4 regions of the Pseudomonas sp. PA1(2017) genome follow, and region 1 is predicted to be linked to each of the others. Evidence: riboswitches for the same ligand, from Rfam matches in the RefSeq annotation. Region 1 holds a riboswitch; each other region holds the start of a gene.

The links. Region 1 has a riboswitch for cobalamin ahead of cobG (precorrin-3B synthase). Riboswitches for the same ligand answer to the same signal wherever they lie in the genome.
Region 2: another riboswitch for cobalamin. It lies ahead of cobW (cobalamin biosynthesis protein CobW); the one in region 1 lies ahead of cobG (precorrin-3B synthase).
Region 3: another riboswitch for cobalamin. It lies ahead of BVH01_RS11235 (ABC transporter substrate-binding protein); the one in region 1 lies ahead of cobG (precorrin-3B synthase).
Region 4: another riboswitch for cobalamin. It lies ahead of cobO (cob(I)yrinic acid a,c-diamide adenosyltransferase); the one in region 1 lies ahead of cobG (precorrin-3B synthase).

Annotation. Positions count from the first base shown of each region.
Region 1 covers NZ_MSXU01000001.1:760,746-767,904, reverse strand. The annotation lists gene cobJ (precorrin-3B C(17)-methyltransferase) at 1-1,014, opposite strand, end outside; gene BVH01_RS03495 (precorrin-2 C(20)-methyltransferase) at 1,177-1,929, opposite strand; gene BVH01_RS03490 (precorrin-8X methylmutase) at 1,953-2,585, opposite strand; gene cobG (precorrin-3B synthase) at 2,582-3,937, opposite strand; cobalamin riboswitch at 4,033-4,366, opposite strand; partial or broken gene cbiE (precorrin-6y C5,15-methyltransferase (decarboxylating) subunit CbiE) at 4,529-5,735, shown strand; gene BVH01_RS03475 (cobalt-precorrin-6A reductase) at 5,732-6,457, shown strand; gene BVH01_RS03470 (ferredoxin) at 6,598-7,159, shown strand, end outside.
Region 2 covers NZ_MSXU01000001.1:872,933-880,091, forward strand. The annotation lists gene BVH01_RS03960 (PAS domain-containing protein) at 1-1,982, shown strand, start outside; gene BVH01_RS03965 (hypothetical protein) at 1,979-2,284, shown strand; gene cobM (precorrin-4 C(11)-methyltransferase) at 2,247-3,020, opposite strand; gene BVH01_RS03975 (cobalamin biosynthesis protein) at 3,148-3,555, opposite strand; gene BVH01_RS03980 (CbtA family protein) at 3,552-4,262, opposite strand; gene BVH01_RS03985 (CbtB domain-containing protein) at 4,273-4,458, opposite strand; cobalamin riboswitch at 4,553-4,755, opposite strand; cobalamin riboswitch at 4,826-5,008, shown strand; gene cobW (cobalamin biosynthesis protein CobW) at 5,104-6,153, shown strand; gene cobN (cobaltochelatase subunit CobN) at 6,166-7,159, shown strand, end outside.
Region 3 covers NZ_MSXU01000009.1:890,727-897,885, forward strand. The annotation lists gene BVH01_RS11215 (MFS transporter) at 1-149, opposite strand, end outside; gene BVH01_RS11220 (pseudoazurin) at 191-619, opposite strand; gene BVH01_RS11225 (ABC transporter ATP-binding protein) at 634-1,401, opposite strand; gene BVH01_RS11230 (iron ABC transporter permease) at 1,398-2,432, opposite strand; gene BVH01_RS11235 (ABC transporter substrate-binding protein) at 2,429-3,436, opposite strand; cobalamin riboswitch at 3,604-3,800, opposite strand; gene BVH01_RS11240 (TonB-dependent siderophore receptor) at 3,960-6,086, shown strand; gene BVH01_RS11245 (type B 50S ribosomal protein L31) at 6,248-6,508, shown strand; gene ykgO (type B 50S ribosomal protein L36) at 6,505-6,660, shown strand; gene BVH01_RS11255 (gamma-butyrobetaine hydroxylase-like domain-containing protein) at 6,877-7,159, opposite strand, start outside.
Region 4 covers NZ_MSXU01000009.1:1,333,831-1,340,989, reverse strand. The annotation lists gene BVH01_RS13085 (C40 family peptidase) at 2-637, shown strand; gene BVH01_RS13080 (C40 family peptidase) at 773-1,300, shown strand; cobalamin riboswitch at 1,369-1,595, shown strand; gene cobO (cob(I)yrinic acid a,c-diamide adenosyltransferase) at 1,724-2,359, shown strand; gene BVH01_RS13070 (cobyrinate a,c-diamide synthase) at 2,356-3,681, shown strand; gene bluB (5,6-dimethylbenzimidazole synthase) at 3,678-4,328, shown strand; gene cbiB (adenosylcobinamide-phosphate synthase CbiB) at 4,341-5,249, shown strand; gene cobD (threonine-phosphate decarboxylase CobD) at 5,242-6,234, shown strand; gene BVH01_RS13050 (cobyric acid synthase) at 6,231-7,159, shown strand, end outside.

The DNA.
Region 1 (7,159 bases):
CATGCGCACGTAGGTTTCGTAACCGAGCAGATCCTGGGCTTCATCCAGGGCGCGGCGTACGGCGGGTGTCATGTGTTCCGCCGCGCCCGGGCCGAGGCCGATCACGCTCAGGCGCCCGCGGGGGCGGCCGATGGCCTGGGCAGCGGCCGGCGACTGCGCCTGCAGCACCTGCAGGCCGTCGTGCTGTGCGATGACCGCCGGCAGCGCGGTATCCGGTGTGATGAAGCGCAGCGCCACGTTCAGTTCACGGGCCGCGTCGGCCAGCGCCTTGTCGGTCATCAGCGCGGTGGGTGCGAGCAGGGCGGCCAGGGCCTTGGCCGCCAGGCCCGAACGCTCGAGCAATTGTTGGACACGCGCCGGCAGATCTTCAGTGCCCTCGACGCGCACCAGCAGGCTGCGCGGATGGATCAGCAGCTCGTCCGGCCGGGCGGCGCGTTGTAGAGGCGTGATATGCAGCGTCCGGCGACCATCTTCGGCCAACGGCAGCTTGCTCTGATCCAGCCAGGACGCATCACCGTCGATGCGCAGGTTTTCGCCGCCGAGCAGGTCGGAAACGAAGCGCTTGCCCTGTTCCAGATCGGCCAGGGCATAGCCGCTCGGCGGGTCGAGCAGGCAGGTGCCGAAGCGCAGCTCACCGCTGGTGGTGATTGCGGCGCTGACCTGCAGGCTTGCCGCGATCTCCCGGGCCATACGGTTGACGCCACCCAGGCCGCCCAGCAGCGGCACCACGGCGCTGCCGTCTTCGGCCACGGCCAGTACCGGCGGCTCGGCGCCCTTGCTGGCGAGCAGCGGCGCCAGGCTGCGAATGACGATACCGGCGGCGCACAGGGCGATGATCGGCGTGCCACTGCGATACAGGCCGCGTAGGGTGTCGCCGAAGTCGTCATAGGCCGCATCGGCCTCGACCCGATCGCGCAGACCATGGATCAGCGCCTGTGGATAAAGCGCCTGGATGCGCCGGGCGGTGGCCAGGGCGGAGGAGCCGAGGATGACGATGGCGGGGGAGGAAGTCATTGAAGTTTCACTGTTCATGGCGAGCACGGTGCATGCCGCGGTGAAGTAGAGCCTGTAGGAGCCGCGACCCCGCGGCGAATGGCACGGGCAACGCGCAAACGGCGTTGCAGCCACCATCGATTCGCCCCGAGGCCGGGGCTCCGACAAGCCTGTCGTGTTCGCTCAACCGCGCCACTTGATGCCCGGCACCACGATCATCGAAAAATACGGCGAAGCCATCGGCTCGACTTCATCGAGCGGCACGATGCGCTGGTTGGCCATGGTCGCCCGTTCCACGTAATGAGCACGGTCGTGCAGGCCGAGATCTTCCAGCACACGGCGGACTTTCTCGAAGTTGCGGCCGAGTTTCATCACCACGGCGGCTTCGGCATCACGCAGGCGCTCGCGCAACTCGTCTTCGGGCAGCACGCCGGAGAGCACCGACAGGCTCTGGTTGCGGTACACCAGGGGTACGCCGAGCACCGCGGCGCTGCCGAGCATCGAGCAGACGCCGGGGATCACCTCGGCCTCGTAACGCTCGGCCAGGCGGTCGTGCAGGTACATGTAGGAGCCGTAGAAGAACGGGTCGCCCTCGCAGATCACCGCCACGTCGCGACCGGCGTCCAGGTGTTCGGCGATCTGCACCGCGCAGGTGTCGTAGAAATCGCTGATCACGCCTTCGTAGGTCAGTGGCGGCTCGAGTTTTTCGGTGGTTACCGGGTAGACCAGCGGCAGGCGTTGCTGGCTGTCTTGCAGGTGCGCCTCGATGATGCCGAAGGCATTGCCGCCCTGGCCGACGTTGGCCTTGGCCTTGGCCACGAAATAGCCGACCACCGGCGCCGACTTGAGCAGCCGCAGGGCCTTGAGGGTGATCAGTTCCGGGTCGCCGGGGCCAACGCCCAGGCCGAGCAGGCGGCCCTTGCCGTGGCGGTCCATACCGGGGAGGTCAATACCGCTCATCACTCGACCTCCGTGGCCAGGGCGTTGACTGCCGCGGCGGCCATGGCGCTGCCACCGCGGCGGCCCTGGACGATCACGTAGGGCACGCCATGCTCGGCATAGGTAGCGGCGAGCAGATCCTTGGATTCGGCAGCGCCGACGAAGCCCACCGGGAAGCCGAGGATCAGCGCCGGCTTGGGCGCGCCGGCGGCGAGCATGTCGAGCAGGTAGAACAGCGCCGTCGGCGCGTTGCCGATCACCACCACGGAGCCTTCCAGGTGTTCGCGCCAGTGTTCCAGGGCCACCGCCGAGCGGGTATTGCCGAGCTGCTTGGCCAGCTCCGGTACGCCGGCATCGTTGAGGGTGCAGATCACCGGGTTGGCGGCCTGCAGCCGCGTGCGGGTGACGCCCTCGGCAACCATCCGTGCGTCACAAAGAATCGCCGCGCCCCTGGCCAGTGCTTCACGCCCTGCCGTACCGGCACCCGGCGAGAAGCGCAGATCCTGCACCACGTCGACCATGCCGCAGGCGTGGATGACCCGCACCGCGAGCTTTTCCAGATCCGCCGGAATGGCGCTCAGGTCGGCCTCGGCGCGGATGATGGAAAAGGAATTGCGATAGATCTCCTGACCATCGCGGATGTAATCGGTCATCGGGTGAAACTCCGGGTAGCGGTGAGCGAGGCGAGCAGGGCGCCGGCTTCGTCAGGTGTCAGGTGATGGCCCAGCAACTGGCCGAAGCCACTGCCGAGAGGCTGGCGGGCGAACAGGTCGTAGCGACCTTCGGCCACGGCCAGCAGGGTGAAGGGCGTGCGGTGGGCGGCGGCGCAAGAGCGGCTGCAGCCCGTGAGGTGAATGCTCGGTCGTTCACTGCCGGCGGGCAGCCGTTCGGCCAGACGCAGGGCATCGGCCTTGGTGTCGGCCAACCCCTTGGCGCAGCCGCTGGCGCCGGTACAGGCGATGATCCGCGCCAGCGGCGCGGCGGCGTCGGTCAATAGGCCGAGACCTTGCAGGCTGTGGATAACCTCATCGACAGCGGCTTTGGGAATATTCGGCAGTAGCACGCTTTGCCAAGGCGTCAGGCGCAGGCTGCCATCGCCATGGCGGCGGGCGAGGGCTGCCAGGCCTAGCAGCTGTTCGGCCGCCAGCCGACCAAGGGCAGGGCTGGCGCCGATATGCACGAGACCAGGCTGATGCTGCTCATGGATGCCGAGATGGGCATTGGCGTGCGCCGGCGCCCGGCGCCACTCGTTTATCGGTAGCAGCGCATCGCCCAGCCGAACCTGCAAGCGCTGCAGCAGCTCGGCAGGCGCATGGTTTTCCAGCAGATGGCGCATGCGCGTCTGCTCGGGTGTGGCCAGCTCGAGAAACAGTTCGAGCAGGGCGATCACCAGATCATGGGCCGCGGCCTGTGGCACGACAGCCAGCGCGGGTGCATCGTCTGCCGTCGTGGGCGGACAGCCGGCAAGACCGAAGGCGTAGCCGATCCCATCTTCCAGGGGCAGGGCGCTGAGCCAGATATCGTGAGGGTGTTCGAGCATCGCCAGGCGTTCGCCGCCGTCGAGCAGCAGGGCGAACTTCGGTGACAAGGCATGCAGGCGCGGCGTGTTCTCCAGGGTCGCCAGCAGTTGCGCGGCCAGCGGCGAGATATCCACAAGCGCCTGCGGGTCGAGGCCGGCTGCCGGGCTGACCATCAGGTTGCGCACGTCATCGGCGGCCGGCGAGCGCGGACCCAGGCCAGCGTCCAGCAGCTCGCTTATCAGCGTGTTTTCACAACCGGCGCGGATGCCGCGAATCTGCAAGTTGCCGCGGTTGGTGGCCTCGATCACCCCGCCGGCATGGCGCTGAGCGGCCTTGGAAATGCGTTCGGCCTGCTCGGCTTCGAGGCGCCCGCAGGGCAGCTTGATGCGGCAGATGCCGCCGTCCTTCGCCTGCACGATACGCAGCAACCCCGGGCAGGCCGAGGGACGAACAGATAGCGATGGCGTGTGAGCAGGCTGTTTCAACGGATCACCGTAGTCGGGTCACATGGGCATCCGTTCGAGGATAGGCCAGAGAAGGGTCAGTTTCTCTCACCGGGACACCCCGCCCGGTGTGGGCGCATGCGACTGAATCGGCCGGCAGGTCTCCTGGCTCGCAGGTCATGGCGCCTGGCCGGCCTTCCCGGTTTCCCAGTGGCGATTGGCAAGGCGCTCGCTGCAACAGTTGCGGGGGCAGCCACGGCGGAAAACCTGCCCAACATCTGCTGCGCGTCGGCCCTGCTGCGTTAGAAAATGCCTCGTAATGCTCATGTACAGAAGTACACTCCGCTTCCTCGCCAATTTCTGCCTTGCAGGGCTCTAGCTCGCTAGCTATTGAACAGGTTTTCTCGTGTTCCCTCTTAGGCCGCATTGGCTCACATGTAGCCGCTGGGCACCGACAGAGGCGCTATTATGCCCGCTTTGCCCGCCGGGATGAAAAGCCGCGTCGTCGGATCGCCCAGAAGCATGGCTGCGATGTGTCGATGGCAGTCGCTGTGGAGAAGGCCATTGCTACAAATCGGGCGAATGGCCACTCCACCCAATCCACCGCTGGCTGCCAATGATGAGGACTGAGAAATGACACCCTGGCTGACCGTCGTGGGCATTGGTGAAGATGGCTACGCCGGCCTCGGCAAGGCAGCGCGGCATGCATTGCTGGCGGCCGAGCTGGGTGGTCGGCAGCGAGCGCCAGCTGGCGCTGCTGCCCCACTGCATCCGTGCCACGCGCCTGCCCTGGCCGAAGCCGTTTTCCCTGACGCCGGTGCTCGAGCGCCGCGGCACGCCGGTCTGTGTGCTCGCCAGCGGTGACCCGATGTTCTTCGGCGTCGGCGCCAGCCTGGCTCGCGAGCTGGCGCCGGACGAGCTGCGCATCCTGCCGGCGCCATCGTCGGTGTCCCTGGCCGCTTCCCGTCTGGGCTGGCCGCTGCAGAGCACCGCCGTCGTATCGCTGGTCGCCCGGCCGCTGGCAGCGCTGCAGGTGCAAATCCATTCCGGCGCGCGCCTGCTGGTGCTGAGCAACGATGGCGACAGCCCGGCCGCCGTCGCCGAACTGCTGCGCGAGCGGGACTTCGGCCCCAGCCGGCTGAGCGTGTTCGAGCACTTGGGCGGCGAACGCGAACGGCGCATTGATGGGCTCGCCGATGGCTGGTCCCTGGAGCGCGCAGCGGATCTCAATCTGGTGGCCATCGAGTGCGTTCCAGACTATGAAGCCATTCGCCTGCCGCTGACCCCCGGCTTGCCGGACGATGCCTATCGCCACGACGGCCAGCTGACCAAGCGTGATGTGCGGGCCATTACCCTGTCGCGGCTGGCGCCTTCACCGGGCGAGCTGCTCTGGGATGTCGGCGCCGGCTGCGGTTCCATCGGCATCGAATGGCTGCGCGCCCACCCCAGCTGCCGCGCCATCGCCATCGAGGCGGACGAAGGGCGCCAGGCCCATATCGCCCATAACCGTGATGCCCTTGGTGTGCCCGGCCTGCAACTGGTGGCCGGGCGGGCGCCCGAGGCGCTGGACGGGTTGGCCGCGCCGGATGCGGTCTTCATCGGCGGCGGCGTGACCGTACCTGGCGTGCTGCAGCGCTGCTGGCAGGCACTCAAGCCCGGCGGTCGGCTGGTGGCCAATGCCGTGACCTTGCAGAGCGAGGCAGCGCTGATCGCCTTTCGCGGCGAACACGGCGGCGAGCTGACCCGCATCGAGGTGGCCCAGGCCAAGCCGTTGGGCGGGTTCGACACCTGGCGCGGCGCGTTGCCGATCACCCTGCTCGACGTCAGCAAGCCGCGATGAGCCGCATCCTGCTGCTCGGCGGGATCGGCGAAGCGCTGAATCTCGCCCGCCGCCTCGGGCCTGAGCATGTCTACAGCCTCGCCGGGTTGGGCAAGGTGCCCGAGGATCTGGCCTGCCAGGTGCGCGTCGGCGGCTTTGGCGGTGCCGAGGGGCTGGCCGATTTTATCCACAGGGAGCGCATCGATTTGCTGGTCGATGCAACTCATCCCTATGCCGCGCAGATCAGCCATAACGCGGCACGCGCTGCCGAGCAGGCCGGCGTGCCCTGTTGGGCGCTGCGGCGTCCAGGCTGGACGGCATCGCCGGGTGATGACTGGCGCGAGGTGTTCGACTGGCCCTCGCTGATCGCCGCCCTGGCGCGATTCCGGCGCCCGCTGTTCACCTTGGGGCGCGAGCCGCTGGAGCATCTGCACGAGATTCCTGCCCATCAGCACTGGACGGTACGTTGCCTGCAAGGCCAGCCGACCAGCGAGCGGGCCGAGGTGATCGGTGCCCGCGGGCCGTTCAGCCTCAAGGACGAGCGCGTGCTGTTCGCGCGGCTGAACTGCGACGTGCTGGTCAGCAAGAACAGCGGCAGCGCGGCCACCGAGCACAAGCTGCAGGTTGCCCGCGAACGCGGTGTGCCGGTGCTGGTGTTGCAGCGGCCAGCGTTGCCGGCGGTGGACCGTGAGTTCGCCGAGCCTGAGGCGCTGTGGCAAGCATTGCAGGTAACCATCCCGTAGCCTGTGGTAGAGCGCAGCGAAACCCGGGGAACGTACGAGCCGGCCCAAAACCTCCCGGGTATCGCTGCGCTCAACCCAGGCCACGAAACGCTGTTCGTCACGACGCTGTTAAACTGCCGCACTTTTTGCGGAGCCCGACCATGACTGCCACGCCTTACGCCCAGGTATTGTTCGCCGGCCCTGATCTGCTCGACGGTTCGTTCGCCGAGCTGTTTCGCGCTCGGCTGGTCGAGCTGCGGGGCGAGGCGGCGCTGGCCGATATCGTCGACACTGGTGCGGGCTACGACGGCCTCTGGCAGCGCGTGGGCGAGGGCAGCGGCACCTGCCTGGTGATCGACCTGGAGTCACAGAGCAGCAGCCAGCATGTCGACTGGCTACGCAGTGAATTGGCGGCCAAGACCGATCCCCAGCGCATCTTCGTCACCAGCCTGTTCGGCCAGCTCGATGCCGACGCGGCTGGCGCTGCCTGCGCGCTGATCGATCGCCCGGAATTGCACCTCGGCTGCGTCGACGTGCCGGAACTGCCAGGCAGCCACGCCTGGTCGAAAATCCCCGCCCACCAATACCGCGTGCTGCTCTGCAACGGCCCGCGCTGCACCCGGCGCGGTGCGCTGCCCCTGTGGAAAAAGCTGCGCGAACAGGTCAAGGCCGCCGGCAAGCTGGAGTGCGAAGGCGGTGTGCACATCACCCGCACACAGTGCC
Region 2 (7,159 bases), 110 kb from region 1:
GCATCCGCGCTTGGCTGCTGTGCTCGCCGTACGTCGCCCACCAGAGCATGCCCGAGCTCAATACCCGTGACTGGCTGGATCTGTTCGCCCATGTCGCCGCGCCGCTGCTGCAACGTCTCGATGAGCAGAATCGCAAGGTGCACGGCGAGCGAGTGGATATTCTGCAGAGCCTGCTGGGCACCGGCTGGTGGGAGTACGTACCGCGCAGCGGTGCCTTCCTGCTGGCGCCCTGCCTGACTCAGCGTTTCGGTTTCAGCGAGGATGAGGCGGTCACCCTGGCCGACTGGCTGGAGCTGCTCAACCCGGCCGATCGCGACGAATTCCGCATCCGCCTGGGCGACGCCGAACTGAGCGGCCGGGCATTCGAGCAGGTGGTGCGCCTGCGCGATGCCGACGATACGCTGTGCTGGTTTCGCATCCACACACGCATCCTCAATGCCAACGGCCAGCGGCGCATTGTCGGCGCCGTGCTGGACATCAACGACATGAAGCTCAAGGAGGTCGAGGCCGACGCCGCTACCACGCGCCTGAAGAGCCTGGTCGCCAGTGCGCCGGCGGTGATCTACGTGAACCGCTACGACGAAGGCGTTTTCGTGCCGGTGTTCTGCAGCGACAGTTGCAGCGCGCTGCTGGGCTGGACGCTGGATGACTTCGTGCAGCGCAGCGTGGCCGATTTCATCCACCCCGATGATCGCGACATCTACTTCGCTCACACCCGCACGCTGCTCAGCCAGGGCGTGGCCAGCTGCCGCTACCGGCTGATCGACCGTGATGGTCGCTACCACTGGCTGCAGGATGAGGCCAAGCTGCTTCGCGACGAGCGCGGCATCCCCATTGAAGCGGTCGGCCTGTGCCTGGACGTAACCGACGCTGCCCAGGCCGCCGAGCGGGTGCGCGAGAGCGAGGAGCGCTACCGTATCCTGGTCGAGGATTCGCCGGCGATCATCTGTCGCTATCGCCCCGACCTTACCCTGGTCTACGCCAATCGGCCGCTGGCCCAATATCTGGGCATTCGCCAGGAAAACCTGCCCGGTACCAGCCTGGCCACTTATCTTTCGGCCCAGGAACTGACCCAGTTTCGCGAGCGCCATCGCCAGCTGACCCCCAATGAGCCAGTTGGTACGGCGCTGGTGCGCATGGACCTGCCTGGCCGCGAGCACATCTGGTGGGTGCTGTCCGAGCGCGGGGTGTTCGACGAGCACGGAAAGCTGATCGAGGTGCAGGCCGTCGGTCGCGACGATACCGAGCTGCAGAAGGCCCGGCAGATGCTCAACCAGAGCGCCAAGATGGCGGTGCTCGGCGAAATGGCCACGGGGCTGGCTCACGAGATCAACCAGCCGCTCAACGTCATGCGCATTGCCCTCACCAACACTCTCAAGGGCGTGGAGAACGGCTCGGCCAACCCCGAGTACCTGAAGAACAAGCTCGGCCGTATCGAGCAGCAGATCACCCGCGCGGCGAAGATCATCAACCATATGCGCATCTTCGGGCGACGCTCCGAGGTCGAGGACGATCTGTTCAGCCCGGACGAAGCCATCGAAGGCGCCCTGACGCTGATCCGCGAAGGCGAACTGGTACGCGACATCGACCTGACCCTGCAGCTGTGCGGCACGCCCCAGGTGCGTGGGCATGCCGATCAGCTCGAACAGGTCATCATCAACCTGCTGGTCAACGCCAAGGACGCGTTGCTAAGCGCGCGGGACAAGCACCCGGAACTCGAGCCCAGTATCCTGCTGCGCAGTGAGTGCGAGGACGGCAAGGTGATCGTGCAGGTTCAGGACAACGCCGGCGGGATCGACCCGCTGCTGCTGGACCGGGTGTTCGACCCGTTCTTCACCACCAAACCGGTGGGCAAGGGCACTGGCCTCGGTCTGTCGGTCAGCTATGGGTTGGTCAATCAGATGGGTGGCAAGTTGAGCGTGAGCAATCAGCAGGGCGGGGCCTGTTTCCGTATCGAATTGCCAGAGGTTGCAGGCGGATGAGTGCCTGGCTCGACACCCTGTATCGCAGCTGCGAAGCGGTGCTGCATGGCGACCAGCAGGTGATCGCCCGGCTGCGCGAGTCCGGTTTCGACTGCGATGAGGGACACTGGAGTTTCCGCCTGCCGGCGCTGCATGTCTGGCTGTTCGGCGAACCCAGCGCTGTCGATTACTCGGCCTTTCTCAAGCAGCTGTACGCCAGCGATCTCAATGGACGCCTCGCCCGCTACAGCGCGCAGATGGTTATTGCCGACAACCGCGGCAAGGTCAGCGAGAGCCTGTATCGTCTGCAGCGCTTGTCCTGAACAGATGGCGGTGGCCTTCGTTGTAGAGCGCCGAATCGGCGAAGTCTTGCGCACCCAGCACCCGGCCGACGAGAATCAGCGCGGTGCGCCGGAAGCCCTTGGCGCTGACCTTGGCCTCGATATCCGCCAGGGTGCCGACCGCCCAATCCTGGTCCGGCCAGCTGGCGCGATGCACCACCGCGATCGGGCAACTGGCGCCGTAATGCGGCAGCAACTCGGCGACGATCTCTGGCAGGTGCTGCACGCCCAGGTGGATGGCCATGGTCGCGCCGTGGCGGGCGAGATCATGCAACTGCTCGCCCGCCGGCATCGGCGACTTGCTGGCGTAGCGGGTAAGGATCACCGTCTGCGACACCGCGGGCAGCGTCAGCTCGCTTTCCAGCAGCGCGGCGCAGGCGGCCGTGGCGGTCACGCCGGGGACGATCTCGAAGGGGATGCCCAGCGCACGCAGGTGACGAATCTGTTCGCCGATGGCGCCGTACAGCGACGGATCGCCCGAATGCACCCGCGCCACGTCTTCGCCACGTGCATGGGCCGCCTGTAGCAGGGCGATGATTTCATCGAGATGCAGCTCGGCGGTATTCACCACCTGGTGGGCGCGGTGGCCGGCCAGCACTGCTTCGGGCACCAGCGAGCCGGCGTAGAGGATTACCGGGCAGCTATGAATCAGGCGCTGGCCCTTGACGGTGATCAGCTCGGGGTCGCCGGGGCCGGCGCCGATGAAATAGACGGTCATGGGATTCCTGGGTATAGGGTGAAAGACGCTTTTCTCTTCCACCGTGGTGTTCGGCTTATGCGGTCGCCAGGTGGGGGATCGCCTTCCCGTGGATAGAGAAAGCGTGGACTACGCGTCCCGATCCACCCTACGGATCGTTGCGGGCAACGGCCAGTGTTGCGTTGGCGCTCTTGCGCTTGGTTATCCACAGACGAGCGGTTCGGTCACTCAGCTGTTCGGCCAGGGCCAGAGCGCTGGCTTCGGCAACGCTTGGCGTGCCGGTAGCCTGCAGCGCCTGCGCCGAGGTCTCGGTCAGGCGCCCATGGTAACCCGCCAGCACCTCGGCGGGCAGGAAGTGGATCGGCAGGTTCAGCTGGGCAGCCAGTTGCTGCAAGCCTGGCTCGTCAGCCTTGTGGTCGCTGCTGGCCAGGGCTGTCAGCTCGGCAGTGCTCGAGCCATGCTCAGCCAGCGTGTTGTCGAGCAGGCTCAGCAACTCTTCGAGCGAGCACTCGCGCCGGCAACCCAGGCCGGCGACGAGAGCAGGCCGCTCACTCACTGCTGCCGGCGCCCACGGCCGTGGAACCAAGCGGCAGCCAGGCCCAGCGCTGCCCAGAACGCAGCGTTGGTCAGCAGCGAGGCGAGAATGAACTGATGCTCCAGCGCCTCGGGCGCCAGGCTTTCATGCACGTCGGGCTGCGGCGCGCCGAGCAGGTGGGGCAAGGCGAGAATCGCCGCACCGAGAATGCGCAGCATCCAGTTGCCGCCGAACGCCAGCAGCGCCAGGCCCGCAGCGGTCGAAGCAGCCGCGCCGATCCACCAGTACTGGCGCAGCAACAGTTCCGCTGCGGCAGTGCCCGGCAGCTCTGGCGGCAAGCCGCTGGCGGGCGCCAGGACGAAGGTGGCGAATCCGGCCAGCCCCCAGAGCAGGCCCTGCGAGGTTTTTTCCGGGGCGCGCAGGGTGAACAGGCCGGCGAGCATCAGCGCGAAGCCGACGGCGACGACCAGATTGCTCAGGCCTGTGGATAACAGCCGCTGCCAGCCGTCTTCCGGCGCCCAGGCTTCGCCGTCGTGGCTGTGGCCGCTCGCGCCATGGTCGTGGGCAGCGGTGGCGTCATGGCTGTGCTCGATGGCGGCAGGCTCCGCGACCTCGAACGTTTCCGCCTGAAGGATCAGCGGGGTGACCCACAGGCTCTGCAGCAAGGTCAGCACGATGGCGGCGAGCAGGCCGGCGAAGCCGGCGGTCTGGGCGATACGCTTGATCATCAGCAATCCCTCAGTGGCACGGAAACGCGGCGCTGTGCCGGGTGTCGTGGGCGGCGTTGTGCAGGGCTTCGACGTGGGAGAAGCCGGCGAAGAAAATCAGCACGGCGCCCAGCACGCAGCTCCCGACAGCAAGCAGGATGCGCTGTGAGAGGGGCAATGTGGAAACGCTGGAGGTGGAAATGACGCTGCTGGACATGATCGTAGACCTCAGGGGTAAACGGCACAGCAGGACACGGCGAGACAGCCCGCACAGGCAGGCAGCGATCGGCGCGTGCCCGCCCACCGCGGGTTGCCAAACAGACGATCCAGGCCGGTCTCCGGGCTCGCGATGATCACCTTGCGGCGATGGGGATCGGCCTTCCCATGCATGCGCACAGTGGCCAAAACGATCCTGGCATTCGCTTACCGTTGCGGGGGCAGCGCCGGACTCGAACCGGCTTCCCGTTTCACCTCACGCACGTCGACGTGAGACACCTGAAACAACCGGGCAAGAACACCACGAAGCGGCAAGTGCGTCAATATGTTGCAGGTCTTCTGGCAATTGACCGTACGGCGGGCTCTGCGTAGCCTTGCGTTTTCGAGGTGCTGCTTGTCATCAAGCAGCTAAGAGGGAACACGGACCGCCGTGGCTGCCCCCGCAACTGTAAGCAGCGAGTGCGTCGCCAATCGCCACTGGGCAACCGGGAAGGCCGGCCGCGCGCCATGACCTGCCAGCCAGGAGACCTGCCTCGATAACGCTTTCGACAACCGGGCGGGGTGATCCGGTGATGCTCGGCATGGGTTTGCCCGCGCCTGCCATCCTATTGCCCGCTCGCCGTTTCTCCAGACGCCAGGGGCTTCCATGAAAACGCTCGCCAAACTTCCCGTCACCATCGTCACCGGTTTTCTCGGTGCCGGTAAGACCACCTTGCTGCGCCACATGCTGGAAAATGCCGAGGGCCGGCGCATCGCGGTGATCGTCAACGAATTCGGCGAGCTGGGTATCGACGGCGAAATCCTCAAGCAGTGCTCCATCGGCTGCACCGAGGAAGAGGCCAATGGCCGGGTGTTCGAACTGGCCAACGGCTGCCTGTGCTGCACCGTGCAGGAAGAGTTCTTTCCGGTGATGCGCGAGCTGGTGGAGCGTCGCGGCGACCTCGACCATATCCTCATCGAAACCAGCGGCCTGGCCCTGCCCAAGCCACTGGTGCAGGCCTTCAACTGGCCGGAAATCCGCAACGCCTGCACCGTCGATGCGGTGATCACCGTGGTCGACAGTCCGGCCGTCGCAGCTGGCACCTTCGCCGCCTTCCCGGATCAGGTCGATGCCCAACGCAAGCTCGACCCTAATCTCGACCATGAGTCGCCGCTGCACGAGCTGTTCGCCGACCAACTGGCCAGCGCCGACCTGGTGATCCTCAACAAGGCCGACCTGCTCGATGCCGACGCGTTGGCCGCCGTGCGCGCCGAAGTGGCCGAGGAGCTGCCGCCGGCGGTGAAGGTGGTCGAGGCTCATGGCGGCTCGCTGCCACTCAATGTGTTGCTGGGCCTGAACAGCGAGACCGAGCTGCATATCGAGGGCCGCCGCACTCACCACGACGATGAAGACGACGATCACGATCACGACGAATTCGACTCGTTCCACGTGGAACTACCGGAAGCGGACGAGGCGCGACTACTCGCTGCGCTGAAGGATGTGGTCGGCAAACACGGCATTCTGCGCGTGAAAGGCTTCGTTGCCGTGCCGAACAAACCCATGCGCCTGCTGCTGCAAGGCGTCGGCCAGCGGTTCGACAAATATTTCGACCGTGCATGGAAGCCTGACGAAGCACGGGTGACCCGCCTGATCGTGATCGGCCAGGCGCTGGATCACACCGCCATCGCCGCCGAGCTGAACGCGGCGCTGGCGTAACCGGCGCCCGTCATGCACCTGCTGCGTACCCAGCCCGGCCAGTCGCTGCCGGCCGACAGCATCGCCGACCTCGGCCAGACGCCCGCCGAGCTGGTGGTGCTGTGCACCGGTGATTCGCACCTGTCGCTGTTGGCCGAGGTTGCCCGGCACCTGCCCGAGGATTACCCCAGCCTGCGCTTGGCCAGCCCGGCGCAGCTGAGCAACAACGCCTCGGTGGATTTCTACGTCGAGCAGGTGCTCAGGCACGCCAAGGTCATCCTGATTTCCGTGCACGGCGGCGTCAGCTACTGGCGCTACGGCATTCAGCGCCTGGTGGAACTGGCGGGGCAGGGCAAGACGCTGATTCTGGTGCCTGGCGACGACAGCCCCGATCCCGAGCTGACCGGGTTGGGCAACGTGGCCGCCGAGGATGCCGAGCGGCTCTGGCAGTACCTGCGTCAGGGTGGTGTGGATAACGCGCGGCAGTTCTTCCAGTGCATCGCCGATCATTACCTGGGCCGTGACTACGGTTGGCAGCCGCCGCAGGCGCTGCCGCGGGTCGGCCTCTATCACCCGCGTATCGGCAACGCCTCGCTGCAGGACTGGCGCGGCGACTGGCAAGCGGACGCACCGGTTGCCGCCTTGCTGTTCTATCGCACCCATGTGCAGGCGGCCAATACCGCCTTCGTCGACTCCTTCTGCCAGCGCCTGCAGGCTCAGGGCCTCAACCCTTTACCCATTGCGGTGGCCAGCCTCAAGGAGGCAGCCTGCCTGGCGCAGGTCGAGGATTGGCTCGACGAAGCGGGCACCAGCGTGATCATCAACACCACCGGTTTCGCCCAGTCCAACCCGGAGTCGCCCCAGGCACGGCCGTTCCGCCACGACGTGCCGGTGCTGCAGGCGCTTTGCGCCCTGGACAGCGAAGAGCAGTGGCAAGGCAACGCCCAGGGCCTTGGCCCTCGCGACCTGGCCATGCATATCGCGCTGCCGGAGCTGGATGGCCGGCTGATCACCCGGCCGATCAGCT
Region 3 (7,159 bases), on a different contig from region 1:
GCCCAGCCGGCCAGGCCGAGATTCTCGCTCAGATGCCCGGCCAGGTACGGCATCAACATGTAGAAGCCGAAGTTGAAGCTCAGCCCATTGAGGATCAGCACACGCGCCGCAGGCGAAAGTGACGTCAGGGTGGTGAGGACACGGCGCATCAGGGCACGACACTCATCGCAGGAAATGGCCCTCAGTATGCCTAATTCGCCCGCTCGACGATCTGCTCGAAACGCTGTTTGGCACGCGCAGGCAGGGATGCGGGAATCTGCACGTCGCTGAGCGGGGTTTCGCCGACCTGAATCAGCATCACCATGCCCATGGCCAGGTGCGGAATGCACTGGATGCCATAGAAGCCCGGCACGTCGAATTTCACTTCGACTTCTTCGTTGATCCTGCCCTTGAACGGTTCGGCGCCATCGGGCAAGAAACCTGGCAGGCTCGCGGCATTGTGGCTCGGCTGGGTGGCGATGAACTTCACCGTGTCACCTGGCGCGATGGCCAGGTAATCCGGCTCGTAGACCATGGCCCCGCTAGCGCCACGGTTGAGCATTTTCACTTCGTGCACCTCGGCCAGGGCCGCGGTGCAGAACAGGGTCGCCAGCAAGGCGATTGCGTAACGAATGGGCATGGGAACCGTCCGTGTCAGGCAGGATGAAAGCGCAGGACCCGGGCGCCGTCTTCCGGGTCGGTCAGGTAGCGAGCGCGCACGCCGAAGGTGTCGCGCAGGCGTTCGCTGGTCAGCACCTCATCGGGCTCGCCCAGTGCCACCAGCCGGCCACGTTCCATGACCCCGAGGCGGTCGCATTCCAGCGCCTGGTTGAGGTCATGCAGGGCGATCAGCGTGGTGACCGGCAGCGCCCGCACCAGGTTGAGAATCGACAGTTGGTGCTGGATGTCCAGATGGTTGGTCGGCTCGTCGAGCAGCAGGATTTGCGGCTGCTGGGCCAGCGCCCGGGCGATGTGTACGCGCTGGCGCTCGCCCCCGGACAGAGTGCTCCAGGCATGCTCGCGCATGTGGGCCATGTCCACGTCGGCCAGGGCCTGCATGACGATGCGCTCGTCACTGACGGACCAGGGCTGCAGCGCCGACAACCACGGCGTACGTCCCAGTTCGACGGCATCGCGCACCGTCACCGCATCACTGGTATCGGCCTGCTGCTCGACGAAAGCCAGTTGCCGGGCCACGTCGCGGCGGCTCAGGCTCGTCAATGGCTTGCCATGCAACTGCACCTGGCCACTGCCTGGCGCACGAATGCCGGAAAGCAGCTTGAGCAGGGTCGATTTGCCCGAACCGTTGGGCCCGATCAGCCCCAGGGTTTCGCCCTGGCGAATCTGCAGATCGACGCCGGCCACGATCGCCCGGCCCTTCACCGACCAGCCAAGGTCGCTGCATTGCAACACGGTGCTCATCGTACCCGCCTCCCGCGCACCAGAATCACCGCGAATGCCGGTGCACCGACCAGCGCGGTGACCACCCCAATGGGCAGCACCTGGCCCTTGATCGCCGTGCGCGACAGCACATCGGCGGCGATCAGGAACACCGCGCCGATCAGCGCCGAAACCGGCACCAGCCGGCCATGCCGCGCGCCCACCAGCAACCGCGCAGCGTGGGGAATCACCAGGCCGACGAAGCCGATGGAGCCGACGATCGACACCATCACCGCGGTAACCAGTGCGGTACAGGCGATCAAGGTGGCCTGCACACGACGCACCGGCACGCCCAGCGAAGCCGCCGACTCGGCACCAAAGGTGAAGGCATCCAGCGCTCGCGTGTGCCAGGCGACCAGCAAGACCCCGGCCAGGGCCATCGGTACAGCCAGCAGCACATCTTGCCAGTCGACTCCGCTCAGGTTGCCGAGCAGCCAGAACATGATGCCGCGAGCCTGCTCGGCGCTGGCCGACTTGGTGATCAGAAACGAGGTCAGTGCGTTGAATAACTGGGAGCCGGCAATACCGGCAAGAATGATCTGCGCACTGCCGCTGATCGCACCACCGCCCGCCGCCCGGGCCAGCAGCGCGACCAGGGCGAACGCGGCGACCGCGCCGAGAAAGGCGCCCATGGACAACGACAGCATGCCGGCGCCCAAGCCGAGCAAAGCCACGGAGACCGCGCCGGTGGAAGCGCCCGCAGAGATTCCCAATAGATAGGGGTCGGCCAGCGGGTTGCGCAGCAGCGCTTGCAGCACCACGCCGGACACCGCCAACCCGGCCCCGCAGCTGGCAGCGACCAGGGCGCGGGTCAGGCGGTAATTCCAGACGATGCCTTCATCGATCGGGTCGAGCACGAAGCCCGCCGCGAACAGTTTGTTGGCCAGCACCTGAAACACCACCGAGGGCGCAATGCGGGTTTCGCCCAGGGCGACTCCGGCGATCACCGCCACACCCAGGAGCAGCAGGCAGGCGATGGTCAGCAGGAACAGGCGAGAACTGCGTGCAATCATTGGAATTCGTCAACGGCCTTGGCGAGGGTTTCGATGCCTGTGATCATACGCAGCGAGGCCTGCATGCCATCGGCGTCGATGATCACGATACGCCCGTTCTTGACGGCATCCATGTGCTTGGCGACCGGGTCGTTGCGCAGGAATTCGAGCTTCTTTTCCACATCGTCGGCGGGAAAGCGACGACGGTCCATACGCGCCAGCACCAGCACCGTGGGGTTGGCCTTGGCCAGGGTTTCCCAGCCGACGCTCGGCCACTCCTCGCTGGACTCGACCACGTTGCGCAGCCCCAAGGACTTCATCATGTAGTCGGCCACGCCCTTCTGGCCGGCCACGTACGGGTCCAGATCCATGTCCGGGCTGGAGAACCAGAACAGCGCGGAAATGTCCTTGGCCTGGCGCTGCTCGGCACCGGCCACCGCCGCGGCCAGGCGCTTCTGCAGGTCGGCGACCAGGGCGTCGCCCTTGTCCTGCACGTCGAAGATCTGCGCCAACTGGTTGATGCTCTTGTACAGGCTGTCGATCTGGAACGGCTGCAGGCGGGTACCGTCGGCGCCGACCAGGTTGTCCTTGCCTTCGCAGTCGGTCGGCATGATGTAGGTGGGGATGTTCAGGTCGTGAAACTGCTTGCGCGTACCCACCACGCCCTGCTCGCCCACCATCCACTCGAACTGCACCGCCACCAGGCCCGGGCGCTTGTTGATCACCGATTCGAAGCTTGGGTCGTTGTCGGCCAGGCGCGGCACCTTGGCATTCTGCGCCTCGAACTCGGGCAGCACGTGGCTGAACCACAGCGAGGTACCGGCCAGGCGTTCGCCCAGGCCCAGGGAATAAAGGATTTCGGTACCCGCCTGGCCGATGGTCACGGCGTTGCCGGGGCTTTTCGCGAACGTCAGCGACTGGCCGCAGTTTTCCAGGGTGAGCGGGTATTGGGTCGGGCCGGCGGCATGAGCCATGGAGGACAGCGTCAGAGCAGCGCCGATGACGGCGAGGCGTGATACGAACATGCGGGTGATCTCCTAATCAACAAATACGCATAACGGCAGTGCGTAGGCTGGAGAACACATCACGCTGCGCGGCCATGGCCGCACCTGTCCCTTGCGGGAAGTGATCACGGATGCCCCCTCCCGGACACCCCGCCGGCGGTTCGATTACTGGCGCCTGCCCGCCAGAAGCGGATCAGACCCATGCCGGCAGGTCTCCTGACTGGTACGTCGATGCAACGCGGCGGCCTTCCCGGAAGCGATTCCAGTGACACGAATGCAGCGCTGCTCGGTACCTACAGTTGCGGGGGCAGTTCCGTTTGGCCACCAGAAGCGGCGACGGATTCCCTATTAATTCCTCGCGGAAACCGGCGGCGGCATCTTAAACGATTAAGTGATGCGCCTGCAGTGCTTTGCCACAGTTTGTTCAGGCCATGGCGAGCACGCTCGGGCCTGAACTTGCTGGCGCACTCAAATATCTTGCCAATACAATTGTTACGTTATAACAATTCACAAGGCACGTCCATCATATTAGGATCCTCTCACAATGCGGTTCACCGACATATCCTGCCGCCCCACGCACTATGTTTTCACCGGTTTCATCGCCCTGCTGGCTCCCATGGCCGACGCACAGACACGCCGCACGGAACCGTTGGAGCTGGAACGGACCGAAATCCTCGGCACACGGGAACAAGCTTATCGATCGACCATCGCGCCCACGGCTAACAAGAGCGACACGTCAGTCAAGGAAACACCTTTTTCGATCCAGACGGTAACCCGCGAGCTGATCGAGGATCGTGGCGTCACCACCTTCGGCGAAGCCATCCGTACTGTGCCCGGCGTTACCAATCAGGTGGGCTGGGGTGGCATGAATGATCGTTTTCGACTGCGCGGCTTCGCCACTGAAAGCAACTTGAAGAACGGCATCCGTCGCAGTAGCTTCGCCGCCCTCGACGAGCTGGCCAATATCGAGCAGATAGAAGTACTCAAAGGTCCAGCCTCCGCGCTGTATGGCCGCTTCGAACCCGGCGGCGTCGTCAATCTGGTCACCCGCAAGCCCCAGGCCGAGCAGCGCACTCGAATCGATGTGAGTGCCGGGCGGTATGACTTCTATCGCAGCACCCTGGACAGCACCGGCGCGCTCACTGACGACCTCGACTATCGCCTGACCAGCGCCTGGCAGGACAACGGCAGCTTCCGCGATTTTGTCGACAACTCGAGCCAGTTCATTTCACCTGTGCTCGGTTGGAAACTGGCGCCGCTGACCACCCTGACCATCGAGTTCGAGTACGCCCGCAAGGTTGCCGACATGGATCGTGGCTTCGGCAACAACCCGCTCTACCTGCAGGCGCCGCGCTCACGCAATTTCGCAGAACCCGATACGCGGGTCAGTGCCATCAGCAAACTCGCCTCGGTCACTCTGGATCATGCACTGGATGACGACTGGGACCTGCACGCCGCCTTGCAGGCATCTGATGCCCGGCAGTCGAGCCACTGGTATGCCTATGGTTTCCTCAACGGTGGTATCGGTGGTACGCCGAGCGCCCCTACCGTCAGCCGTCGACCGCAGTGGAATCAGGACCGACAGATCGACGCGACCGCCCTGGCCGAGATCAGTCGCCGCCTGACGACCGGCTCAATAGGCCATCGCGTCCTGCTGGGCGCCGAGTACAGCCGAGACTGGTGGGACTACGATGCCGCTGCAGGTGCCAGCTCCTCCATCGACTTCAATGCCCCGATCTACGGTAGCCCGCCTGGGCCACTAAGCCCGGCAGGTTCGGGCCGCTTCATCAATGACTCCTGGGCCCTCTATGCCCAGGATGAACTGAGCTTCGGCGCCGAAGAGCGCTGGCGCCTGCTACTGGGTGGGCGTTTCGACCAAATGAGAGCCTCCACCTTCGATCAATGGTACGGCTTAGACGAGGCATCGCAGAAAAGCTTCAACGCGTTCTCGCCGCGCGTGGGCCTGACCTGGACGCCGGTCGATGCAGTTTCCCTCTATGCCAGCTGGTCGCGGTCGATGCGTACCGAGCTGAACAACGGCATTCTGCGCGATGGCCAGGTACCCAAACCGGTGTCGGGCGAACAGTTCGAGATCGGCAGCAAACTCAGCCTGCTGGAGGGTCGCTTCGCGCCGACGCTGGCCATTTTTGACATCCGCCGCCGCGATGGCCTCGTCTCGGACCCCAATGACCCGACCTTCACCTACAGCATTCAGGTTGGCGAGCAACGCAGCAAGGGTTGGGAAATCGACCTGCCCTTCATGATCACTCCGCGCTGGCGCCTGCTGGCGAGCTACACACGCCTCGACACGACCATCAGCAAGGACACCGACAGCGGCATGCAAGGTAATCGTCTGGCCAATGCACCGCGTAGCAATGCCAGCCTGTGGAGCACCTATGACCTGGCGACCCTTCCCGGCCTGAGCATCGGCATAGGCGCCAACCGGGTGGGTGAACGCGAGGCCAACAACGCCAACAGTTTCAGCCTGCCCGCTTACACGCGGTGGGACGCCAACCTCACGTACCGTTTCGGCCAGGCCCAACGCTACCGCACCCAACTCAACGTTCAGAACCTGTTCGACAAGCGCTACTACGACTCCGGCGGCAGCTTCGTACCCACGTACCCCGGCGCACCGCGCATGGCGATAGTGAGTATGGGCGTGACGTTCTGAGCAGCGGCTGACTCCGGTAGGCGCACCGCTCCTACCGAACAGATCTCACTGATTATGCAGCGTTACAGACGGCTCAAGAATTTCAAAGACAGGCTTGTAATGAGAATCAAAATCGATAAAATCAATTTAGATACATTATAACCTACCAATACGGAGTTCCCATGAAACCTGGTATCCACCCTGACTACCGCCTCGTGCTGTTCCACGACGTGGCCGCTGACGCCTACTGGCTGATCGGCTCGACGGTCGACACCGACAAGACTCGCCAGCACAGCGATGGCAACACCTATCCCTACGTCACCCTGGACGTGTCCAGCGCCTCGCATCCCATCTATACCGGCCAGCAGCGCCAGGTCACCAGCGAAGGCCGTGTGGCTGGCTTCAACAAGCGCTTTGCAGGCTTCGCAGGAGCCAAGGCATGAAAGTAGTCGCCTCGCTTAAACAGGCCAAGTTGCGTCATCGCGACTGCCAGATCGTCAAACGTCGCGGCCGCATCTACGTGATCTGCAAGACCGAACCGCGCTTCAAGTGCGTGCAGGGCCGGCCCAAGCCACAACGCAAGAACAAGGGATAAGTGGCTGCATCGCCATCGCGGCGCAATTGCAGCCATCTTTCCAAGGCCGCGTCGCGACAACCACTCGCCGCAGGGCACGGCTACAGTATCGAGGCGTGTGCAAAATCGACGTTTCGACACGATGCCAGTAGGAGCATCGCCCTCGGCGCGAAGCGATTTTCGGTCATCCCGCAGATGGCACCGCGACGACCAGGCCATGCGACAAGCATGGCCAACTCAACCTGCCACCTCCCCCAGCTCACGCAAATAACGCCAGGGATAGATGCCGCGGTCGTGACCATCGTCGAACACCAGTTGCACACCATAGCCCTGGGCATGGATCGCCGTGATGCGTATGCCATCCGGCACCACATCGATACGCTGCGCCAACCAGGCCGCCCGGCATTTCGAGCATGGGCACGCAGCACGCAGGCGGCCATGGCCGAGCACCTGAACCTGCCCTGCTCCCCAATCGACGCTTAGCGTCCCCTGCGCGGCGCTGTTGCGTACTGCGACGGGC
Region 4 (7,159 bases), on a different contig from region 1:
CATGCGCCAACGCTTCGCACCCCTCGTGCCTCTCGCACTCACAATGGTTCTCGCCGCGTGCGCTAACCATGCTCCACAATCCCAGATTGATGCGCCGTCGGCCCAGGCTTCCTTGCCTGCCAGGCCAGTCGTAGTAGCGCCCGCTCTCGATCAGGCCGATGCCGGTGCAGACGACGCCGCTGCCGAATTCGCCGATCACGCACCCTATGAGCTGCCGCAGTTGGCCGACAGCGTGCTGGAAAAGGGCATCTCCCTGATCGGCACTCGCTACCGTTTCGGTGGCAACTCGGTGAAGACCGGGTTCGACTGCAGTGGCTTCATCGGTTACCTGTTCCGCGAGGAGCTGGGCATGGAACTGCCGCGCTCGACCCGCGACATGATCAACATCGATGCTCCGTTGGTCGAACGCAAGGCGCTCGAGCCGGGTGATCTGGTGTTCTTCAGCACCGCCGGCCGTGGCCGCGTCAGCCATGCAGGCATCTACCTGGGTGACGATCAGTTCATCCATTCCTCCAGCAGCCGCAGCGGTGGCGTGCGCATCGACAGCCTGGATGATGGCTACTGGAAGCGTACGTTCATCGAAGCCAAGCGCGTTCTGGCGCTGGCGCCGACCGAGCATCTGGCCTCCCAGCACTGATAAATCGTTGCCTGATCGAGTCGGTCGGGCAACAATTTTAATGTTTTCAAGTGACTGCAGCGTAAAGCTAAAGCTTGCACTGCAGTTGTGAACGCGGCAGAGTAGGGCGCATTCAGGCTCCAGGATCGTCCGTCCATGACTGCCACCATCCGCATCGCCTTCCTCTTGCTCGCGGCACTGCTCAGTGCTTGTTCCAGCCGGGCGCCCGTACCTGCTCCGAAACCTGTCGTCGTCATGCCTGCTCCCGGTGCCTATCAGGGTGGCGCGGATGATGTGCTGTTTCGTGCGCTCGGTCTGGTGGGTACCCCTTATCGCTACGGCGGCAACACGCCGGACAGCGGTTTTGATTGCAGCGGCCTGATCGGCTACGTGTACCGTGATGCCGCCGGCATCAGCCTGCCACGCTCGACCCGCGAGCTGATCAGCATGCGCGCGCCGACCATCGGCCGCGATTCCCTGCGCAGTGGTGACCTGGTGTTCTTCGCTACCAGCGGTGGTAGGCAGGTCAGCCATGCCGGCATTTACGTCGGTGAGGGGCGCTTCGTGCATGCGCCGTCATCGGGCGGCACCGTCCGCCTGGACAGCCTCGGCAACAGTTACTGGCAGCGCACCTATATCGAAGCCAAGCGCGTTTTTCCGGTGGAGCTTGCCAGCCATCCCTGAGCTGCCGTCGCCCAGAGCAGCGCTACATGGCTGACTCTCCGATTGACGCTTATGCCGTCAGTCCTTACCCTTTGCGACCTGCTTCAGGTGTCCCTGGTCTCGGCCAGGGGTGAAACTGGGAAGTCGGTGCGCTGCCGCCAAGCGAGCAATGCCGACGCTGCCCCCGCAACGGTAAACGAGCCCAACCATGCTTCTGGCCACTGTATCTTCGATGCGGGAAGGCGGCGTGGTTCGTCGTGTTCTGTGAACGCGGCACTCGTGAGCCCGGAGACCGGCCTGTCGCTTTTTCCTTAGGTTGCGCGGTGGGCGCGGCCGGTGCGCGGCCCTAGGGCCAGCCCCTGCCTGCTCCTGCGTGATCGTTTTTATCGTCGGGCACCGATACGTGCTCGAACCGCGCGAGCTTGCTGGCGCCGAGGAGATCCCATGAGCGAATCGACCCCATCCCCCAGCCGCGAATCGGCCGAGCGCGACGCGCGCCATAACGCCCGCATGGCGCGCAAGAAAGCGCTGATGGACGAAAAGATCGCCCAGGCCCAGGAAGAATACGGCTTGCTGCTGGTGCACAGCGGCAACGGCAAGGGCAAGAGCAGTTCGGCCTTCGGTATGGTTGCCCGTGCGCTCGGCCATGGCCTGAAAGTCGGCGTCGTGCAGTTCATCAAGGGCGGCATGGCCACCGGCGAAGAGCACTTCTTCCGGCGCTTTCCCGATGAAGTCAGCTACCACGTGATGGGCGAGGGCTACACCTGGGATACCCAGGATCGCCAGCGCGATGTCGAGAAGGCACGCTTGGCCTGGGATGTTGCCAGGCAGTTGCTGAACGATCCGCAGATCGCCCTGGTGGTGCTGGACGAACTGAACATCGCCCTCAAGCACGGCTACCTGGATGTGGACGTGGTGCTGCGCGATATCGAATCGCGCCCGGAGCTGCAGCACGTCGTGGTGACCGGTCGTGGCGCACCGCCAGCCCTGCTCGAAGCGGCCGATACGGTGACCGAAATGACTCTGGTCAAGCATGCCTTCAAGGCCGGTGTGAAGGCGCAGAAGGGCGTGGAATTTTGAGCACGACAGATGCGCTTTCCGCCGAGCCTGGGGCGCCACGGCAGTGCCCGGCCCTGGTGATCGCCGCGCCCGCCTCGGGGCAGGGCAAGACCACCGTCACTGCTGCCCTGGCGCGCCTGCACACCCGACGAGGCAAGCGGGTACGGGTGTTCAAGTGTGGGCCGGACTTTCTCGACCCGATGATTCTTTCCCGCGCCAGCGGCAACCCGGTCTATCAGCTGGACCTGTGGATGGTCGGCGAAGCCGAGAGCCGCCGCCTGCTCTGGGAAGCCGCTGGCGAGGCCGATCTGATTCTGATCGAAGGGGTAATGGGCTTGTTCGACGGTTCGCCGTCGGCAGCTGACTTGGCGCGCCGTTTCGGTGTGCCGGTGCTCGGGGTGATCGATGGCTCGGCCATGGCCCAGACCTTCGGCGCCCTGGCCGTCGGCCTGGCCAGCTACCAGCCTGACCTGCCGTTCTCCGGCGTGCTCGGCAACCGCGTCAATCCGGGTCGCCATAACGACCTGATCCGTGACAGCCTGCCGGCTTCGATCCGCTGGTATGGCTCGTTGCCACGCCGTGCGGCCATCGAACTGCCCAGCCGGCACCTCGGCCTGGTGCAGGCTGGCGAACTCGTCGACCTCGATACGCGCCTGGATACCGCGGCCGATGCTCTGGAGCAGACGGCGACGATCACGCTGCCGCCGCCGGTGACCTTCGCCGCGCCCTCGACCGAATCGGTAGCGCCGCTGCTCGCTGGCGTACGCATCGGTGTGGCTTTTGATGCTTCCTTCGCGTTCATCTACCAGGCCAATCTCGACCTGCTCGAGCAGATGGGCGCGACGCTGACGTTCTTCAGCCCGCTGACCGACGAGGCGCTGCCCGACGTGGACAGCCTTTACCTGCCGGGCGGCTACCCGGAGTTGCATCTGCAGGCGCTGGCCGCCAATCGGCCGATGATCGACGCCATCAAGGCCCATCAGCAGGCCGGCAAGCCGCTGCTCGCCGAGTGCGGCGGCATGCTGTATCTGCTCGAGTCGCTGAGCGATGTCGCTGGCGAGCGCGCCGAGCTGGCCGGTCTGCTGCCTGGCACTGCGCAGATGCAGAAGCGTCTGGTTGCCCTGGCCCTGCAGAGTGTCGAACTGCCCGAGGGCGTGCTGCGCGGGCACAGTTATCACCACTCGTGCCTGGACTCTGCGCTGCAGCCGCTGGCCCGCGGGGACTGCCCGAACGACAAGCCGGTCAGCGAGGCGGTGTTCCGACTCGAGCGCCTGACCGCGTCCTATATTCATTTCTACCTGCCTTCCAATCCGCCAGCCGCTGCGGCGTTGTTTCGTCCATGACCGCGCACGCCTTCAGCGCCGAGGAGCGCGCCGCGGTCTACCGCGCCATTGCCGAGCGCCGTGACATGCGCCATTTCAGTGGTGGCGAGGTCGCGCCCGAGTTGCTCGCCCGCCTGCTTGAAGCGGCGCACCAGGCGCCCAGCGTTGGCTTGATGCAGCCGTGGCGTTTCATCCGCATCACCCGGCCGGCGCTGCGTGAAGCCATCTATCAGTTGGTCGAGCGCGAGCGCCAGCTGACCGCCGAGGCACTGGGCGAGCGCTCCGACGAATTCATGCGGCTGAAGGTCGAGGGCGTTCGCGACTGCGCCGAAGTGCTGGTGGCGGCCTTGATGGAAGGCCGCGAGGCCCACGTGTTCGGCCGGCGCACCTTGCCGGAAATGGACATGGCGTCGCTTTCCTGCGCGATCCAGAACCTATGGCTGGCGGCCCGTGCCGAAGGCCTGGGCATGGGCTGGGTGTCGCTGTTCGACCCCGTCGCCCTGGCCGAGCTGCTGGGCATGCCGCCGGGCAGCAAGCCGGTCGCGGTGCTCTGCCTGGGGCCGGTGCAGGCCTTTTACCCGGCGCCGATGCTGGCCCAGGAAGGTTGGGCGCAAGTGCGGCCGCTGCACGAACTGCTGTTCGAGGATCGTTGGGATCAGCATGAATAACGAGAACCGTCCATGAGCCTGATCCTCAGCGCTGTCGCGGGCGTGGCTATGGATGCCGCCCTCGGCGAGCCGAAGCGCTGGCACCCGCTGGTGGGTTTCGGCAAGCTGGCCAACCGCCTGGAGCAGCGCTTCAACCCATCCGGTGGTGGCTGGCGCAGCCATGGCGTGAGCGCCTGGTGCCTGGCGGTGCTGCCGTTGACGCTGCTTACCGTGCTGCTGGTGCAACTGCCGTGGATCGGCTGGCTGGTGCAGATCGTCGTCCTCTACGCCGCCCTGGGGCTGCGCAGCCTCGATCAGCATGCCCAGCCGGTGGCCCAGGCGCTGCGCCTGGGTGATCTGCCGGTGGCGCGCCAGCGAGTGGGCTACATGGTCAGCCGACGTACCGAGGACCTGGACGCCACTGGCGTGGCCCGTGCGGGTACCGAGTCGGTGCTGGAGAACGGCAGCGATGCGGTGTTCGCCGCGCTGTTCTGGTTTCTCGTCGCCGGGGCGCCGGGTGTGGTGCTGTACCGCCTGAGCAACACCCTGGACGCCATGTGGGGCTACCGCAACGAGCGCTTCGAGCGCTTCGGCTGGGCCGCCGCGAAGATCGATGATCTGCTCAATTACGTGCCGGCCCGGCTGGTGGCGCTGACCTATGCCGTACTGGGTCACAGCGCCCTGGCGATGCGTTGCTGGCAGCGCCAGGCACCACGATGGGACAGCCCCAACGCCGGGCCGGTGATGGCAGCGGGAGCGGGTGCGCTGGGCGTCAGCCTCGGCGGCGCGGCGGTCTATCACGGTGAGCTGCACCAGCGCCCCGAGCTGGGCGAAGGCCCGCCGCCACGGGCGCGGGATATCGAGCGGGCGATGAACCTGGTGTGGGGCGGCGTGCTGCTCTGGTTGCTGCTGATGCTGATCGTGGAGGTGTGCATTGCTTGAGCACGGCGGGCGGTTGCGCAAGGCGGCGCTTCGCTATGGTATTGCGCTGGGCGACTGGCTGGACCTTTCGACCGGCGTGGCGCCATACGGCCTGCCGCTTCCGGAAATTCCCGCGCAAGCCTGGAACCGCCTGCCGGAGCAGGACGACGGTCTGGAAGCCGCCGCCTGCGCCTATTACGGCGCTGCCGACCTGCTGCCAGTGGCCGGCTCCCAGGCGGCGATCCAGTGCCTGCCGCGGCTGCGCCGCGAGGCACGGGTCGGCATCGTCTCGCCGGCCTACGCCGAGCACGCGGCGGCCTGGCAGCGTGAAGGGCATCGGGTGCTGGAGATCAGCGAGGCCGGCGTCAATCGCGCCCTGGAACGGATCGACGTGCTCTTGCTGGTCAACCCCAACAACCCTACCGGGCGGCGGTTTTCCCCCGAGCAGCTGTATGCCTGGCATGCGCGTCTGGCCGAGCGGGGCGGCTGGCTGATCGTCGACGAAGCCTTTGTCGACTGCATCCCGGAGCAAAGCCTGGCGGTCCATGCGCAATTGTCAGGGCTGATCGTGCTGCGCTCGTTCGGCAAGTTCTTCGGCATGGCCGGTGCCCGGCTGGGCTTCGTGCTGGCCGAGCGCACGCTGCTCGATGAGCTGGAAGAAATGCTCGGGCCCTGGACGATCAGCGGCCCGACCCGCTGGCTGGCGACCCGGATGCTCGAAGACAAGGCTGCTCAGCAAGCCCAGCGCCAGCGCCTGAGTAATGATGGCCAGCGCCTGGCCAGCCTGCTGCGTGAGCATGGTCTGGCGCCCACCGGTGGCTGTGCGCTGTTCCAGTGGATCGCCAGCGAGCACGCTGCGCTGCTGCATGAATTCCTCGCCTGCAATGGCATCTTCACTCGCCTGTTCGAGCGCCCGGCCAGCATTCGTTTCGGCCTGCCGCCCGATGAAGCCGGTTGGCAGCGCCTGGCCGCGGCGCTAAAGGTCTTTGCCGAGGAGGCACGATGAGTCATCTGCAAGCCGGCGCCACCCTGATGGTGCAGGGCACCACCTCGGATGCGGGCAAGAGCACCCTGGTGACCGCTCTGTGCCGCTGGTTGCAGCGCCAGGGCATCAGCGTGGCGCCGTTCAAACCGCAGAACATGGCGCTCAACAGCGCGGTGACCGCCGACGGTGGCGAGATCGGTCGGGCCCAGGCGGTGCAGGCCCAGGCCTGTGGCCTGCCGGCGCACACCGACATGAACCCGGTGCTGCTCAAGCCCAACAGCGACACCGGCGCCCAGGTGATCATCCATGGCCAGGCCGTCGGCAACATGAATGCCGTGGCCTATCACGACTACAAGCGCGTCGCCCGTGAAGCGGTGCTGGCGTCTCACGCTCGCCTGCGGGCGAACCACCAGGTGGTGATGGTCGAGGGCGCCGGCTCGCCGGCCGAGATCAACCTGCGCGCCAACGATATCGCCAACATGGGCTTCGCCGAAGCGGTCGACTGCCCGGTGATCCTGATCGCCGATATCGACAAGGGCGGCGTCTTCGCGCATCTGGTCGGCACGCTGGAGCTGCTTTCGCCGAGTGAGCAGGCGCGCCTCAAGGGCTTCGTGATCAACCGGTTTCGCGGTGATATCGCCTTGCTCAAACCGGGGCTGGACTGGCTCGAGCAGCGCACCGGCAAACCGGTGTTGGGCGTGTTGCCGTACCTGATGGATTTCCATCTGGAGGCCGAGGACGCCATCGACCGGCGTCAGGTGAGCAAGGCCGATCAGGTGCTCAAGGTAGTGGTACCGGTGCTGCCGCGGATCAGCAACCACACCGATTTCGATCCGCTGCGCCTGCACCCACAGGTGGAGCTGACCTTCGTCGGCCCCGGCGAAGCCATTCCGCCGGCCGACCTGATCATCCTGCCCGGTTCCAAGAGCGTACGCGCCGACCTCGC